One region of the Kitasatospora sp. NPDC093102 genome, then DNA from elsewhere that is predicted to be linked to it. Evidence: riboswitches for the same ligand, from Rfam matches in the RefSeq annotation. Region 1 holds a riboswitch; each other region holds the start of a gene.

Region 1 (3,186 bases):
CATGGCTGCCGACCCTATCCCCGCCCGGCGGCTACCGTTCGGACTATGAACGACGAAGACCTGCGGCTCGCCCCGCGCACCAAGGCCGCCGACCTGCTCGCCTGGGCGGCCGAGCAGGGCCGCGCGCCGGTGGCCGAGGGGCCGCTGCGCGCGGTGCTGGCGCTGCTGGAGCTGGGCGAGGGCAGGATGCACGACGGCTGGCCCGAACTGACCTCCGACGCGGTGGAGCACCTGCTCTATGAGCGGCTCCACCTGTACGTCCAACCGGCGCCCGAGGAGGACCCGCTCGCCTACGGCGACGCCGTCCGGCTGCTGATCGACCACCAGCGGGCGGCCCGGCGGCTCAACGCCAAGCGCCAGGAGCGGCTGCACGCGGAGGCCGAGTGGCAGGGCGAGGTCGCGGCCGGGCTGCTGCGCCGCGCCGACCTGGTGACCTGGCCCCGGCTGTACGCGCTGCTGCTGCACGCGCACGGGGTGGACGTCACGGACGGGGCGGCGGTGCGGGACTGGCTGGCCGGCTTCGGGGAGCTGGCGCAGGAGGAGCGGCTGGCCGCGTACGAGGCGCTGGTGCCGGCCGGCTGGCTGGACGAGCCGGACGAGCAGGGCTGGGGCCCGGGCCGGGTGCTGTCGGTCGGCATGGCCACGGACGGCGCGCGGCGGCTGCTGGAGCAGGGCCTGATGCGGCGCAGCTACCGCAACCTGGCCGAGCTGACCGCGCAGGGCCGGCCGATGCCGGACGAACTGGCGGGGGACTTCGGGCAGTTCGAGGAGGCGGCGGTCGACGCGGCGCTCGACCTGTTCGGCGGGTGGACGGTGCCGGGGCTGCCGCGGCTGCTGGTGACGGAGTTCCCGGAGCTGGCGCCGGAGCCGGGCCAGGAGGAGATCGAGGCGTACCTGGCGCAGCTGCCCGTCGAGGAGTGAGACGTCGCGCGAAGCCCCCGGCCCGGTGCCGGTGCTCCGGGCCGGGGGCTTCGCGCGGGTGCGTCAGGGGTTGAGGCCGCGCTGCTGGAGCCAGGGCTCCGGGTCGACCGGGGCGCCGCCGCCGGGACGGACCTCCATGTGCAGGTGCGGGCCGGTGACGTTGCCGGTCGCGCCGACCTTGCCGATCTGCTGGCCGGAGGCGACCTTGCCGGAGCCCTTGGTGATCGAGGAGAGGTGGCAGTACCAGATCTCGGTGCCGTCGGGCAGGGTCTCGACGATCCGGTAGCCGTACGAGCCGGCCCAGCCGGCCGAGGTGATGGTGCCCTGGCCGAGCGCGTAGACCGGGGTGCCGGTGTCGGCGGCGAAGTCCAGGCCGGTGTGCAGGTTGGCCCAGTAGCGGGCGCTCTGGCCGTAGTGGGCGGAGAGCCGGTAGTCGTTCACCGGGAGGGTGAGGGCGGCGGCCTTGACCCGCTCGGCCTCCTCGGCGGCGCGCTTGGCCTCGGCCTCCTTGGCGGCGGCCTTGGCCTCCGCCTCCTGCGCGGCCTGGAGCCGGGCGGTCTCCTCGGCGGCGGTGCGCTGGCTGTCGGCCTGGTGCTGGATGCGGGCGGCGAGCGCGAGGCCGGGGTCGGCGGAGAGGGCGACCGGGGTCTCGTCCGGGGCCTCGACGGCGGGGGCGGCGGCCGGGGTCGCCGAGGCGAACCCGGTGGCGCCCAGGGTGGCGGCGACGGCGGTGACGCCGAGCAGCGGGGAGGCTCCGCGGGTCTGACGCGGCATCCGGTGGCGGTTGGTCTCGGCCTCCGGGCCGAAGACCTCCGGGCCGAAGGCCTCGGGGCCGTCCGTGCCGGGGTGGTCGAGGAGCTGGGTACCGGCTGCGAAGCCGGCCGGGTGTGCCGGGGTGTGCGTCGACGCCACGGGAGGCGCGCTCCTTTCCTTCCTTCGCGCCTACCGGGTTAGCTGACGGGTTCGGAGCAGGAAGGTCTCCTACGGCCGGGCCGGAGCCCCGCCGATTCACCCCAAGGAACGTGGTTCCCCGGCTCCCTGACCTGCCCGGAGGCCGGCCGGCGGGATTAGGCGACGGCGCACGGTGCCGTCTGGGTACGGCGTTGACAACCGCGCTGCGTTATCAAACGTTAATCCTAGGACGCTCTGATTCCAAGCCATCCGTTTGGAGCAGCTCGGGGGAAGGTGATCGGACGTCAACGAACGGCCCCTCGTACACGGCCCCATCTGAGTATTCCTACTCATGTGCGGCCCGGCGCGGCCGCCGCATCCTGACGCCATGAGCGCACCGATGCAGGCCCGCACCACGGCCGCGTACTTCGTCCAAGCCGTCCTCTCCTTCTCCCTGTCGGGCATCGCCCTCGCCGCCGGAATCGCCTACCTGCCGGTCGGCGGGTGGACCCGGGCCTTCCTCGGGATCGGCCTCCTCTACACCGTCACCTCCGCGTTCACGCTGGCGAAGGTGATCCGGGACCGGCAGGAGTCCAGCGAGATGATCACCCGGGTCGACCAGGCCCGACTGGAGAAGCTGCTCAGCGAGCACGACCCGTTCAAGGTCGAGGGGGTCTGACCGACCCCTCCCCCTCCTCCCGGCCCGCCGCCCCACCCCGCCGCCCGTCGGTCGCTTGACGGCTAAGGCTATTAGCCTTAGCTTTATGGCTATCGGCAGCACAGCCGACGCCCCGCACCGACGGCCCGAAGGGGACCACCCATGAACGGCACCATCACCCCGAGCACCCAGTACCTGACCGTTCCCGGCGGCCGGATCGCCTTCGACGACACCCGGCAGGGCAACGGCACCCCCGTCGTCCTGCTCCCGGGCATGCTCGACAGCCGGGCCGCGTACCGGCACCTGCGCCCGCTGCTCGTCGCCGCCGGCCACCGGGTCGTCACCATGGACCTGCGGGGCTTCGGCGAGTCCTCCATCACCTGGGACGACTACAGCCCGGCCGCCATCGCCGGCGACGTGCTCGCCCTGCTCGACCACCTCGGCATCGAGCGCGCCGTCCTCGCCGGGAACTCGTACACCGGCGCGACCGTCGTCAAGGCCGCCGGGGACGCGCCCGAGCGGGTCGCCGGGATCGTCCTCCTCGACGCCTTCGTCGAGAACCCGCCGCAGGGCGCCCTGATGCGCGGCGTCATGGGCCTGATGGGCGCCGCCCTCGTCCACTGGCCGGCCTCCTGGGGCTTCTACCTGCGCCGGATGGCCTTCCCGGGCGCCAAGCCCGCCGACTTCGACGCGTACGTGGACGGACTGGTCGCCGC
Region 2 (3,186 bases), on a different contig from region 1:
ACTTGCCGTTGCCGACGTAGATCGCGACGTGGTAGACGCCGGAGTCCTTGCCGTTGTTGGACCAGAAGAGCAGGTCGCCGGGCTGGAGGCTGTCCAGCGAGACGTGGGTGCTGGCGGCGGCCTGGTCGGCGGCGACGCGCGGGATGGAGATGCCCGCGGCGCGCAGCGCGGCCTGGGTCAGACCGGAGCAGTCCCAGCCGCCGTTGCCGGTGCCGCCGTAGACGTACGCCTGACCGACCTTCGACTCGGCGAAGGAGACCGCGGCGGCCATGCCGCCGGTGGCGGCGGGGGTCTGGGCCTGGGCCTGGGTCTGGGTCTGCGGAGCGGGCTTGGCGGCCGGAGCCGGAGCCGGGGCCTGGGTCTGCGCGGTCGGCCGGACGTTCACTGCACCGCCGTTCGCGGACTGGCCGGGCTTCTGCGAGCGGTCGAACCAGGTGAAGTCCGAGCCGGTGGTGGAGGACTGGTCGGCCCGGGCCTGGCCGTTGCCGCCGAGGGACAGGTGCTGGCCCGGGTAGATGGTGTCCGGGCCCTCGGTCAGGGTGCCGCGGTTCAGCTCGTACAGCCGCTGCCAGCCGCCCTGCACGTTGTGCTGGTCGGCGATCGAGGACAGCCAGTCGCCCTCGACCACGGTGTAGTCCCCGCCCTGGGCCTGCTGCTGGCGCTTCTGGACCCAGTCGCTCCGGCTGCCGGAGGCGGCGGAGCCGGTGGTGGCCTGCGCGTTGTCCTGGGCAGGCGCGGCAGGCGCGGCGGGCGCGGCGGGCTTGGCGGCCGGGGCCTGGGGCTGCGCGGGCTTGGCGGTGGGCTTCGCGGCCGGAGCGGCGGGCTTGACGTTCTGCTGGGCGGGCTTGGCGGCGGACGAACCGGCGGTGGAGCCCGCCGAGGTGTCGACCGACGCGGCGGCGCCGCCCTTGGTGAGGCCCGCCTGGACGGAGCAGACCGGCCAGGCGCCGGGGCCCTGCGAGGCGAGGACCTTCTCGGCGACGGCGATCTGCTGGTCCTTGGTGGCCAGGTCGGCGCGCGCCGCGTAGGTGGTGCCGCCGAAGGCGGACCAGGTGCTGGAGGTGAACTGGAGGCCGCCGTAGAAGCCGTTGCCGGTGTTGATGCTCCAGTTGCCGCCGCTCTCGCACTGGGCGACCTTGTCCCAGGTGGCGACGGAGGCGGCGGAGGCGGTGCCGGAGGTGAGGCAGGGGACGGTGAGGCCGACGCCCGCGACGCCGAGGGCGGCGATCACGCGGTGGGTGCGGCTGGACGGACGAGTGCCGTTGGTGGGCAGCATGAAGACGCGGTCCTCTCCCACGCCTGCGAGGTGAGCTGTCGGATTCGGGCTGGAGTTGCCCGGCCGCGCGGTGGGCGCGGCTTCACCCCTAGCCCTGGACCGTTCCGGAGACCGGTCCGGGGCGACTTACCTGTGGGTCCCCCGCTCCTGCCGTGGTGTGCGTTTTCGCGATGCCAGGACATCCGACGGCAGGACTCGGCGTTGCGGATGAACCGGGTTCGTGTGGTTACGAACGGGGAGCACGTTAATCAGACTTAAGTTCAAACTGCAAATGACTGTGACGTGCATCACGGTTTATTGGGAACTGCCAAAATTGCAGCTAATCATGATCGTAAATGATCGTTTTCAGGCAATGCCATTGCGGAAATCGACAACTGGCTTCGCCTCAGGAGGAGTGTGACGGCGCGTCGAATTGCGGAACGGTGCACTCGGGAGAGTGGGGGAGTGGCCGCGATTCGCGCGCGCGGACAGGCGATCCCCATTTCCTTTCAAATGGCGCCAGAACGGACATTCCATCTCATTGCCGTTCGACTCCCCCGTACGGGACGCGCGTGGCAGGAGGGGTAGAGCGAAGGGTCCGGAACGCAAGCCGTTCCGGACCCTTCGGTGCGCGCGAACCGGCGCGCGGTGTCGACTACTGCCCGGCGGTCCCCCCGGCGGCCGCGTGGGCGCCGCGAGAGCCCTCCACGGCCCCCTCGGCCTCGGCGGCGGCCGCCGCCTCCGCCTCGGCCCGCGCCAGGTCCTCCGGGGACGGCGCGGGCAGTGCGGCCAGGTAGGTGGAGGCGATCAGCTGGCCGACCGACGGGTACGCGCCCAGCGGCGCGGCCGACGGGCAGCCGGTCTCCTCGGCGGCGGTGGCGAGCAGCTCGGAGTCCGCCTCCGGACCGATCACCAGCGGGGCCAGCGCCGGGCGCTGCGAGCCGGTGTCCTTGAGGTGGTTGACGGCCGCGGCCACCGAGCCGGGCACGTCGAGCGCGGCGGCGACGACCGGCACGGCCAGCCGGGCGGCCAGCAGCACGCCGGTGATGCCGGCCGCGGCGGCCGCGTCCTCGCCGCCGACGGTGGTCAGCACCACGCCGTCCGCGGCGGTCGCGATGGCGAACAGCCGGGCGCGGTCGGCCCGGGCCAGCCCGGCCTCGGACAGCCGGACGTGCACGGCCTCGGCCAGCAGCGGGTGCGGGCCCAGCGGGTCGGTGACGGGCGCGCCGTACTCGGCGGCGATCGCGTGAAGCTCGGTCAGGAAGCTGTGCGGGCCGGGGACCAGCGGCACCAGGACGGGCATCGGCAGCCCGGCCTCGGCGGCCAGGGTCAGCAGCTCGGACACGGTGCGGTCCTCGCCGTCGGGGCCCTCGGTGCCGCCGGCGGCGAGGTAGCCGACCGCGGTCTGGACGCCGTTCTGCTCGGTGCGGACGATCGAGAGCAGCTCCTCGACGACCGAACGGGACTCGGGCCCGGCGGTCGCGGGCACGGCGAGCACCAGGGCCGGGGCGCCGGCCGGGATCTCGGGGCGCTCGGGACGACGGTGGCGCCCCCGCGCACGGGAGCCTGGAGTGCGGACGGGCAGTGGCGCGCCCGGGATGGCTGCGGTGCTCATGCCGGAGATCGTAGGACATCGGCCCGTCCGGCTTGCAGTCGGCTGCCGTTCGGGTTTCGCGTGGCCGCCGCGCGGACTCGGTGCGTCTCCGGCGCCGGTCCGGGCGTATTGCCTACAATCCGGACATTCCTCACCCAACCCCCTGGCGGTCGCCGGTGGTTGCCTCGACGTGATCCGAGGGGTCGGGCGTTGCATCTGCGGTGCGTGAGATGTCTCACAGCATGGGGGCGGCTTGACGGAGGGTCACGGGGGTGCGACTCCCGGCATTCGAAGATCAACATTTAGCGGGGAGGCGCTCACGGCCGGTTATCGCGAG
Region 3 (3,186 bases), on a different contig from region 1:
GGTGGCCGAGTTCGAGCCGCGGGTGCAGCAACTCACCGACCGGCTGATCGACGGCTTCGCGCAGCGCGGTTCGGCGGACCTGATCCACGAGTTCGCCTTCCCGCTCCCCATCTACGCGATCTGCGACATGCTCGGGGTGCCGGCCGAGGACCAGGACGATCTGCGTGACTGGGCGGGCATGATGATCCGCCACCACGGCGGGCAACGCGGCGGCGTGGGCCGGGCGGTCAAGCGCATCCGCGCCTACCTGGTGGACCTCATCCACCGCAAGCGGGCCGACCTCGGTGACGACCTGATCTCCGGCCTGATCCGTGCCAGCGACCACGGCGAGCACCTGACGGAGAACGAGGCCGCCGCCATGTGCTTCGTGTTGATCTTCGCGGGCTTCGAAACCACCATCAACCTGATCGGCAACGGCACCTACGCGCTGCTGCGCAATCCGGAGCAGCGCCGGTTGCTGCAGGAGTCGGTGGCGCGCGGGGAGACCGCGCTGCTGGAGAGCGGGATCGAGGAACTCCTGCGCTACGACGGGCCGGTGGAGCTGGCGACCTGGCGGTTCGCGACCCGGCCGCTGACCATCGGCGGGGTGGACATCCCGGTCGGCGACCCGGTGCTGGTGGTGCTGGCGGCGGCGGACCGCGACCCGGCCCGGTTCGCGGACGAGAGCACCCTCGACCTGGCCCGGGCCGACAACCCCCACCTGGGGTTCGGGCACGGCATCCACTACTGCATCGGTGCCCCGCTGGCCCGGCTGGAAGGGCGCGCCGCGCTGGCCACGCTGCTTTCCCGGCTGCCCGATCTGCGGCTCGCGGAAAGCCCGGAGAATCTCCGCTGGCGCGGCGGTCTGATCATGCGTGGGCTGCGCGAACTCCCGGTGGAATTCAGTCCGGAGAGCCGCTCCCCGCACACGCCTCCGCACGCTCCTTCCGCGCCCTCGGCGCGCTGAGGTCACGCGACGGACGTCGCCGATCGGCTGCCGCCGAGGGTGTGAACACCCATCAATCCGGACATAACGCCGCCGCTGGTAGGCGATCGGACACGGGCCGTAATTTTCGTGTGATATTGACGATATGAGCTTGTGATTGGTCTGATGATCTGTCTACTCTCCCTGGAGTTCGCAGCTGCGGACCTCGTGCGCGGAACGCCGAATCCTGCCCGCCGCGCCACGGGAAACCGACCAGAACCCTGGGCAGGGGCGGGGGAACCAGGTTTGTTGCCGTCTCCCCACGGCTTGGGGTGAAGCCGCCCGAGCGGAATCGTTTCCGCGTACGGCGGCCGGGCCACCTCCCGGTCCGAACCCGACAGCTCACCTCGCAGGCGTACGGAGAGGGACCTCTTCATGCTGTTCGTTGGAACTGGCCGTCACCGTCGTCGCACCCAGGCCGAGAAGGCCATCGCCGTCGCCGGTGTGGCCGGCGTCGGACTCGCGATGCCGCTCCTCACCGCCACCGGCGCCTCCGCCGCCCCGGCCTCCACCTGGGACTCCGTCGCCCAGTGCGAGAGCGGCGGCAACTGGAGCATCAACACCGGCAACGGCTTCTACGGCGGCCTCCAGTTCACCTCCAGCACCTGGAAGGCGTACGGCGGCACCGCCTATGCGCCGCAGGCCAACCAGGCCAGCAAGGCCCAGCAGATCTCGGTTGCCGAGAAGGTGCTGGCCTCGCAGGGGCCGGGCGCCTGGCCGGTCTGCTCCCAGAAGGCCGGTCTGACCAAGGGCGGCGCCCCGGCCGTGGTCGACACCTCCTCGGACGCCAAGGCGCAGTCCGCCCCCAAGCAGCAGACCCCGAAGCCCGCCGCCAAGCCGGCCGAGAAGCCGGTCGCGCAGAAGCCGGTCGCGCAGAAGCCGGCCGTCCAGAAGCCGGCGCAGAAGCCCGCCGCGCAGCCGGTCCAGCAGGCCGTCCCGCAGCAGCAGGCGCAGCCGCAGACCCCGGGCTTCTCCGGCAAGGCCGGCTGGGACGCCGACGCCAAGGTGTACTGGTACCAGAACAACGGCGCCTGGTACTGGACCAGCCACCAGGGCGTCTACCAGCAGTACGCCGGCCAGGCCGCCGCCCAGCCGCAGTACGCCCCGCACGCCGCGCAGTCGGCCCCGCAGGCCGCCGGCCACGACTACACGGTCCGCGCGGGTGACACCCTGTCGACCATCGCCGCCGCCCAGGGCGTGTCCGGCGGCTGGAACGCGCTGTACGAGCAGAACCACGCCACCGTCGGCGGCGACCCGAACCTGATCCTGCCCGGCCAGGTGCTGCACCTCGGCTGAGCCGTCGCGGCCGGCGCCGGGCCGTCGTGCCCGACGCCGGTCCGTCACGTCCGGCGCGGAGCCGTCGCACCCGGCGCCGACGCCGTTCCGTCCCGACGTCCGAAGGGGGCCGGTCCTGCCGGTCCCCTTCGTCCGCATTCGCCCGCTCCGGTGGGACAAGCTGGGGCAAGCAGGTGAACTACCGGTGGGTAGTGGGGCCACACGCTGAGACGGGACCGAGGTCGGCGTGGCCCCGGGAGCCCGGGCGGTTAGGCTCTGGTCGTAACGACTCCGCAATCGTCCTGCTGACAGCACCACCGTCAGACCGGACCCTGCTTCCGCAAGGAGATGCCTCGTGCCGTCCATCGATGTCGTCGTAGCCCGTGAGATCCTCGACTCGCGCGGCAACCCCACGGTCGAGGTCGAGGTCGGCCTCGACGACGGCAGCACGGGCCGTGCCGCCGTCCCGTCGGGTGCCTCCACCGGTGCCTTCGAGGCGCTGGAGCTGCGTGACGGCGACAAGAACCGCTACTTCGGCAAGGGTGTCGAGAAGGCCGTCCTGGCCGTCATCGAGCAGATCGGCCCGGAGCTGGTCGGCTACGACGCCACCGAGCAGCGCCTGATCGACCAGGCCATGCTGGACCTGGACGCCACCCCGGACAAGTCCTCGCTCGGCGCCAACGCCATCCTGGGCGTCTCGCTGGCCGTCGCGCACGCCGCCTCCGAGGCCAGCGACCTGCCGCTGTTCCGCTACCTGGGCGGCCCGAACGCGCACGTCCTGCCGGTCCCGATGATGAACATCCTCAACGGCGGTTCGCACGCGGACTCCAACGTCGACATCCAGGAGTTCATGATCGCCCCGATCGGTGCGGAGTCCTTCTCCGAGGCCGTCCGCTGGGGCGTCGAGGTCTACCACACGCTCAAGGGCGTGCTGAAGGAGCGCGGCC
Region 4 (3,186 bases), on a different contig from region 1:
CCTCGCGCGTCGTGGGGACGTGGCCCGGGTCGAACGGCGGGGTGGTGGTGCCGCACGGCCAGTCGCAGTTCGGCTCGGCCACCGCCTGCTCCTCGGGGGCGAGCACGTTGCCCCGTACGGTCGCGAAGGCGATCAGCCCGCCGGCGACCAGCAGGCCCGCGCAGATCAGCATCGCGGTGTGAAAGGCGGAGTCGACCGAGGCGGGCACCCGGTAGGCGTCACCGCTCAGCCCGGCCAGCGCCGGCAGGGCGGCCACCGCGAGCAGGCCGGCCGCGCGGGCGGCGGCGTTGTTGACCCCGCTGGCGATGCCCGCGTGCCGGACCTCGACGGCGGCCAGCACGGTCGCCGTCAGCGGCGCGACCAGCAGGGTCATTCCGCAGCCCATCATCGTGACGGCGGGCAGCACGTCCGCCCAGTACGAGGAGTCCGGGCCGATGCGCAGCATCAGCAGCACCCCGGCGGCGCACAGCACGGGACCGACGGTGAGCGGGATGCGCGGGCCGATCCGCTTGCCGAGGCGCCCGGCGCGCGCGGACAGCGCCAGCATCAGCACGGTGATCGGCACCAGCGCGAAGCCCGAGACCAGCGGTGAGAACCCGGACACGATCTGGAGCTGCACCACCAGCAGGAAGAAGACGCCGCTGAACGCCGCGTACACGCACAGGGTGACCAGGTTCACCGCGGTGAACAGCCGGGAGGAGAACAGGCCGAGCGGCAGCATCGGCTCGGGGGCGCGGCGCTCGACGGCCACGAAGGCGACGCCGGCCACCAGTCCGATCGCCCCGCTGACCCAGACGGTGGGGGACAGGCCCTCGCCGGCCGCGGTCAGCGCGTAGGTGACCGCGCCGAGGGCGAAGGCGGCGAGCACGGCACCGAGCACGTCGAAGCGGCCGGAGGCGTCCTTGTCCCGGCTCTCCGGTACCGAGCGGGTGGTGACCGCGATCACGGCGACGGCGAGCGGCAGGTTCAGCAGGAAGATCCAGCGCCAGCCGGGACCGTCCACCAGCCAGCCGCCGAGGAAGGGGCCGACCGCGGCCGACACCCCGCCGAAGCCGGACCAGAGGCCGACCGCCGTCGAGCGGTCGTCAGGATGGAAGACGGCCTGGAGCATGGCGAGTGAGCCGGGGGTGAGCAGGGCCCCGCCGATGCCCTGGACGGCGCGGGCGGCGATCAGCACCCGGATGTCCGGTGCGAGGGCGCAGGCCGCGGAGGCGGCGGCGAACCAGACCACGCCCACCAGGAAGACCTTGCGCCGCCCGTACCGGTCGCCGAGCGCGCCGCCGAGCAGGATCAGGCCCGCCAGGGTGAGCAGATAGGCGTTCAGCGTCCATTGCAGGGACGCCAGGGAGGCGCCGAGGTCGGCGCCGATCCGGGGCAGGGCGACGTTCACCACGGTGCCGTCGAGCATCGCCATGCTGGAGCCGAGCACCGTCGCCAGTAGTACCCAGCGCCCCTGCGCGGTGCCCAGGCGCAGGGTGCCGGCCTCGGAGGTGGCCACGGGCGAATCCTGCGCTGCCGGGGCGCACGTGACAAGGGTCACCGCTGGGTGTGTTGACCGAGGGCGGTGGGTGAACGGGCGGGCGCGCTGCGTCGCGGATCTCGGCGCAGGGTCGTGGATCAGTGGCGGGGGGTGAATGGGTTGTGTACGTACCGTGGGGTCCGGCCTGCGGAGGGTCACTGCGCCCGGGGGGATCGTTGCCGTTTCAAGAGATCGACATTGCTTCACCCGAACGGATGGGTTTTAGTTCAGCGACCGCCCGGCCAGTCCGGACGGATCCACCGGGTGGAACGCCGAGTCCTGCCGCTGCCCGGTGGTTCGAGACGAACTCTGTACGGCAGGAGTGGGGGACCCACAGGTAAGTCGCCGGACCGGAGTTCGCGCCTCAGGGCGCGGGTGTCCAGGACCGGCTCGGGGTGAAGCCGCGCATGCGGCCGGGCAACTCCAGCCCGAACCCGACAGCTCACCTCGCAGGCGTCGGAGAGGAAAATCCCATGCCTGCTCAGGCTCGTCGTATCGCCCTGCCCCGCGCTGCCCGCATCGGCATCGCCACCGCCGTCACCGGTGTCTCCTTCGCCCTCCCGCTCGTGACCGCGGTGAGCGCCCAGGCCCACATCGTTCCGGCCGCCCCGGTCGCGCAGGCCGCTGCCTCCACCGACGCCAAGCCTGCCGCGCAGGCCGCTGCTCCGGCCGCCCAGGCGGCGCAGGAGAGCTACCGCGTCGTCGGCGGCGACACCCTGTCCAAGATCGCCGACGCCAAGAACGTCGAGGGCGGCTGGCGCGCGCTGTACGAGCAGAACCGCTCGGTCGTCGGCGCCAACCCGAACCTGATCTTCCCGGGCCAGCAGCTCGCGCTGCCGGGCCACGCCGCCGCGCCGGCCGCCGACGCTGCTCCGGTGAAGCCCGCCGCCCCGGTGAAGCCCGCCGCCCCGGCCAAGCCGGCCGCTCCGGCGACCCAGGCCGCCACGCCGCAGGCCCAGGTCCAGGTGAAGACCGAGGCCGCCAAGCCGTCCGCGCAGCTCCAGACCCAGGTGCAGGTCGCCGCTCCGGCCCAGGTCGTGACCGCCACTCCGGTGGCCGCCGCCACCTCCGGCTTCGTCGCCCCGCTGGCCAACCCGAAGCTCGGCACCGCCTACGGCGTGGCCGGTTCGATGTGGGCCTCCGGCCACCACACCGGCCAGGACTTCATCGCCTCCACCGGTACCCCGCTGCGCGCCGTCGCCAACGGTGTCGTGGTCAAGGCCGGCAACGGCGGCGCCTACGGCAACCAGGTCGAGATCAAGCTCGCCGACGGCCACTACGCCGAGTACGCGCACCTCTCCTCGATCGGTGTGAAGATCGGTCAGGCCGTCACCGTCGGCCAGCAGATCGGCCTCTCCGGCGCCACGGGCAACGTGACCGGCCCGCACCTGCACTTCGAGATCCGCAACGGCTCGGAGTACGGCTCGGACATCAACCCGGTCGCCTTCCTGCGCGCGCACGGCGTCGCGCTCTGAGCCCGAGGCACTCCGACCTCGCGGGGCCCTGAGCCCCGAAGGTTTCAGGAACCACCGCTGCTGCGGGGCGAATCGATCCTCCGGGATGGTCATGTCGGGTGACCGCTCGACCGGGTGATCGCCGCACGGCGGACATGGGCGCGGGACACGCCCAGGCCGGCCCGGCTCCACGAGGACCTCCTCGTGGAGCCG

What was found. A riboswitch is a leader RNA that binds a small molecule or an ion and turns the genes downstream of it on or off. The one in region 1 is predicted to bind cyclic di-AMP.
Region 2: another riboswitch for cyclic di-AMP. It lies ahead of AB0O11_RS25340 (transglycosylase family protein); the one in region 1 lies ahead of AB0O11_RS16285 (M23 family metallopeptidase).
Region 3: another riboswitch for cyclic di-AMP. It lies ahead of AB0O11_RS24145 (transglycosylase family protein); the one in region 1 lies ahead of AB0O11_RS16285 (M23 family metallopeptidase).
Region 4: another riboswitch for cyclic di-AMP. It lies ahead of AB0O11_RS30495 (LysM peptidoglycan-binding domain-containing M23 family metallopeptidase); the one in region 1 lies ahead of AB0O11_RS16285 (M23 family metallopeptidase).

What each region holds. Positions count from the first base shown of each region.
Region 1 is NZ_JBFBFA010000010.1:25,118-28,303, forward strand. Features, by position in the region: gene AB0O11_RS16275 (GNAT family protein) at 1-3, opposite strand, end outside; gene AB0O11_RS16280 (hypothetical protein) at 46-921, shown strand; gene AB0O11_RS16285 (M23 family metallopeptidase) at 985-1,833, opposite strand; cyclic di-AMP (ydaO/yuaA leader) riboswitch at 1,847-2,005, opposite strand; gene AB0O11_RS16290 (YiaA/YiaB family inner membrane protein) at 2,201-2,491, shown strand; gene AB0O11_RS16295 (alpha/beta hydrolase) at 2,633-3,186, shown strand, end outside.
Region 2 is NZ_JBFBFA010000023.1:14,310-17,495, reverse strand. Features, by position in the region: gene AB0O11_RS25340 (transglycosylase family protein) at 1-1,297, opposite strand, end outside; cyclic di-AMP (ydaO/yuaA leader) riboswitch at 1,284-1,448, opposite strand; gene AB0O11_RS25335 (hypothetical protein) at 1,911-2,870, opposite strand.
Region 3 is NZ_JBFBFA010000020.1:115,577-118,762, forward strand. Features, by position in the region: gene AB0O11_RS24140 (cytochrome P450) at 1-946, shown strand, start outside; cyclic di-AMP (ydaO/yuaA leader) riboswitch at 1,166-1,334, shown strand; gene AB0O11_RS24145 (transglycosylase family protein) at 1,340-2,260, shown strand; gene eno (phosphopyruvate hydratase) at 2,595-3,186, shown strand, end outside.
Region 4 is NZ_JBFBFA010000036.1:40,605-43,790, reverse strand. Features, by position in the region: gene AB0O11_RS30500 (MFS transporter) at 1-1,498, opposite strand, end outside; cyclic di-AMP (ydaO/yuaA leader) riboswitch at 1,853-1,990, shown strand; gene AB0O11_RS30495 (LysM peptidoglycan-binding domain-containing M23 family metallopeptidase) at 1,993-2,994, shown strand.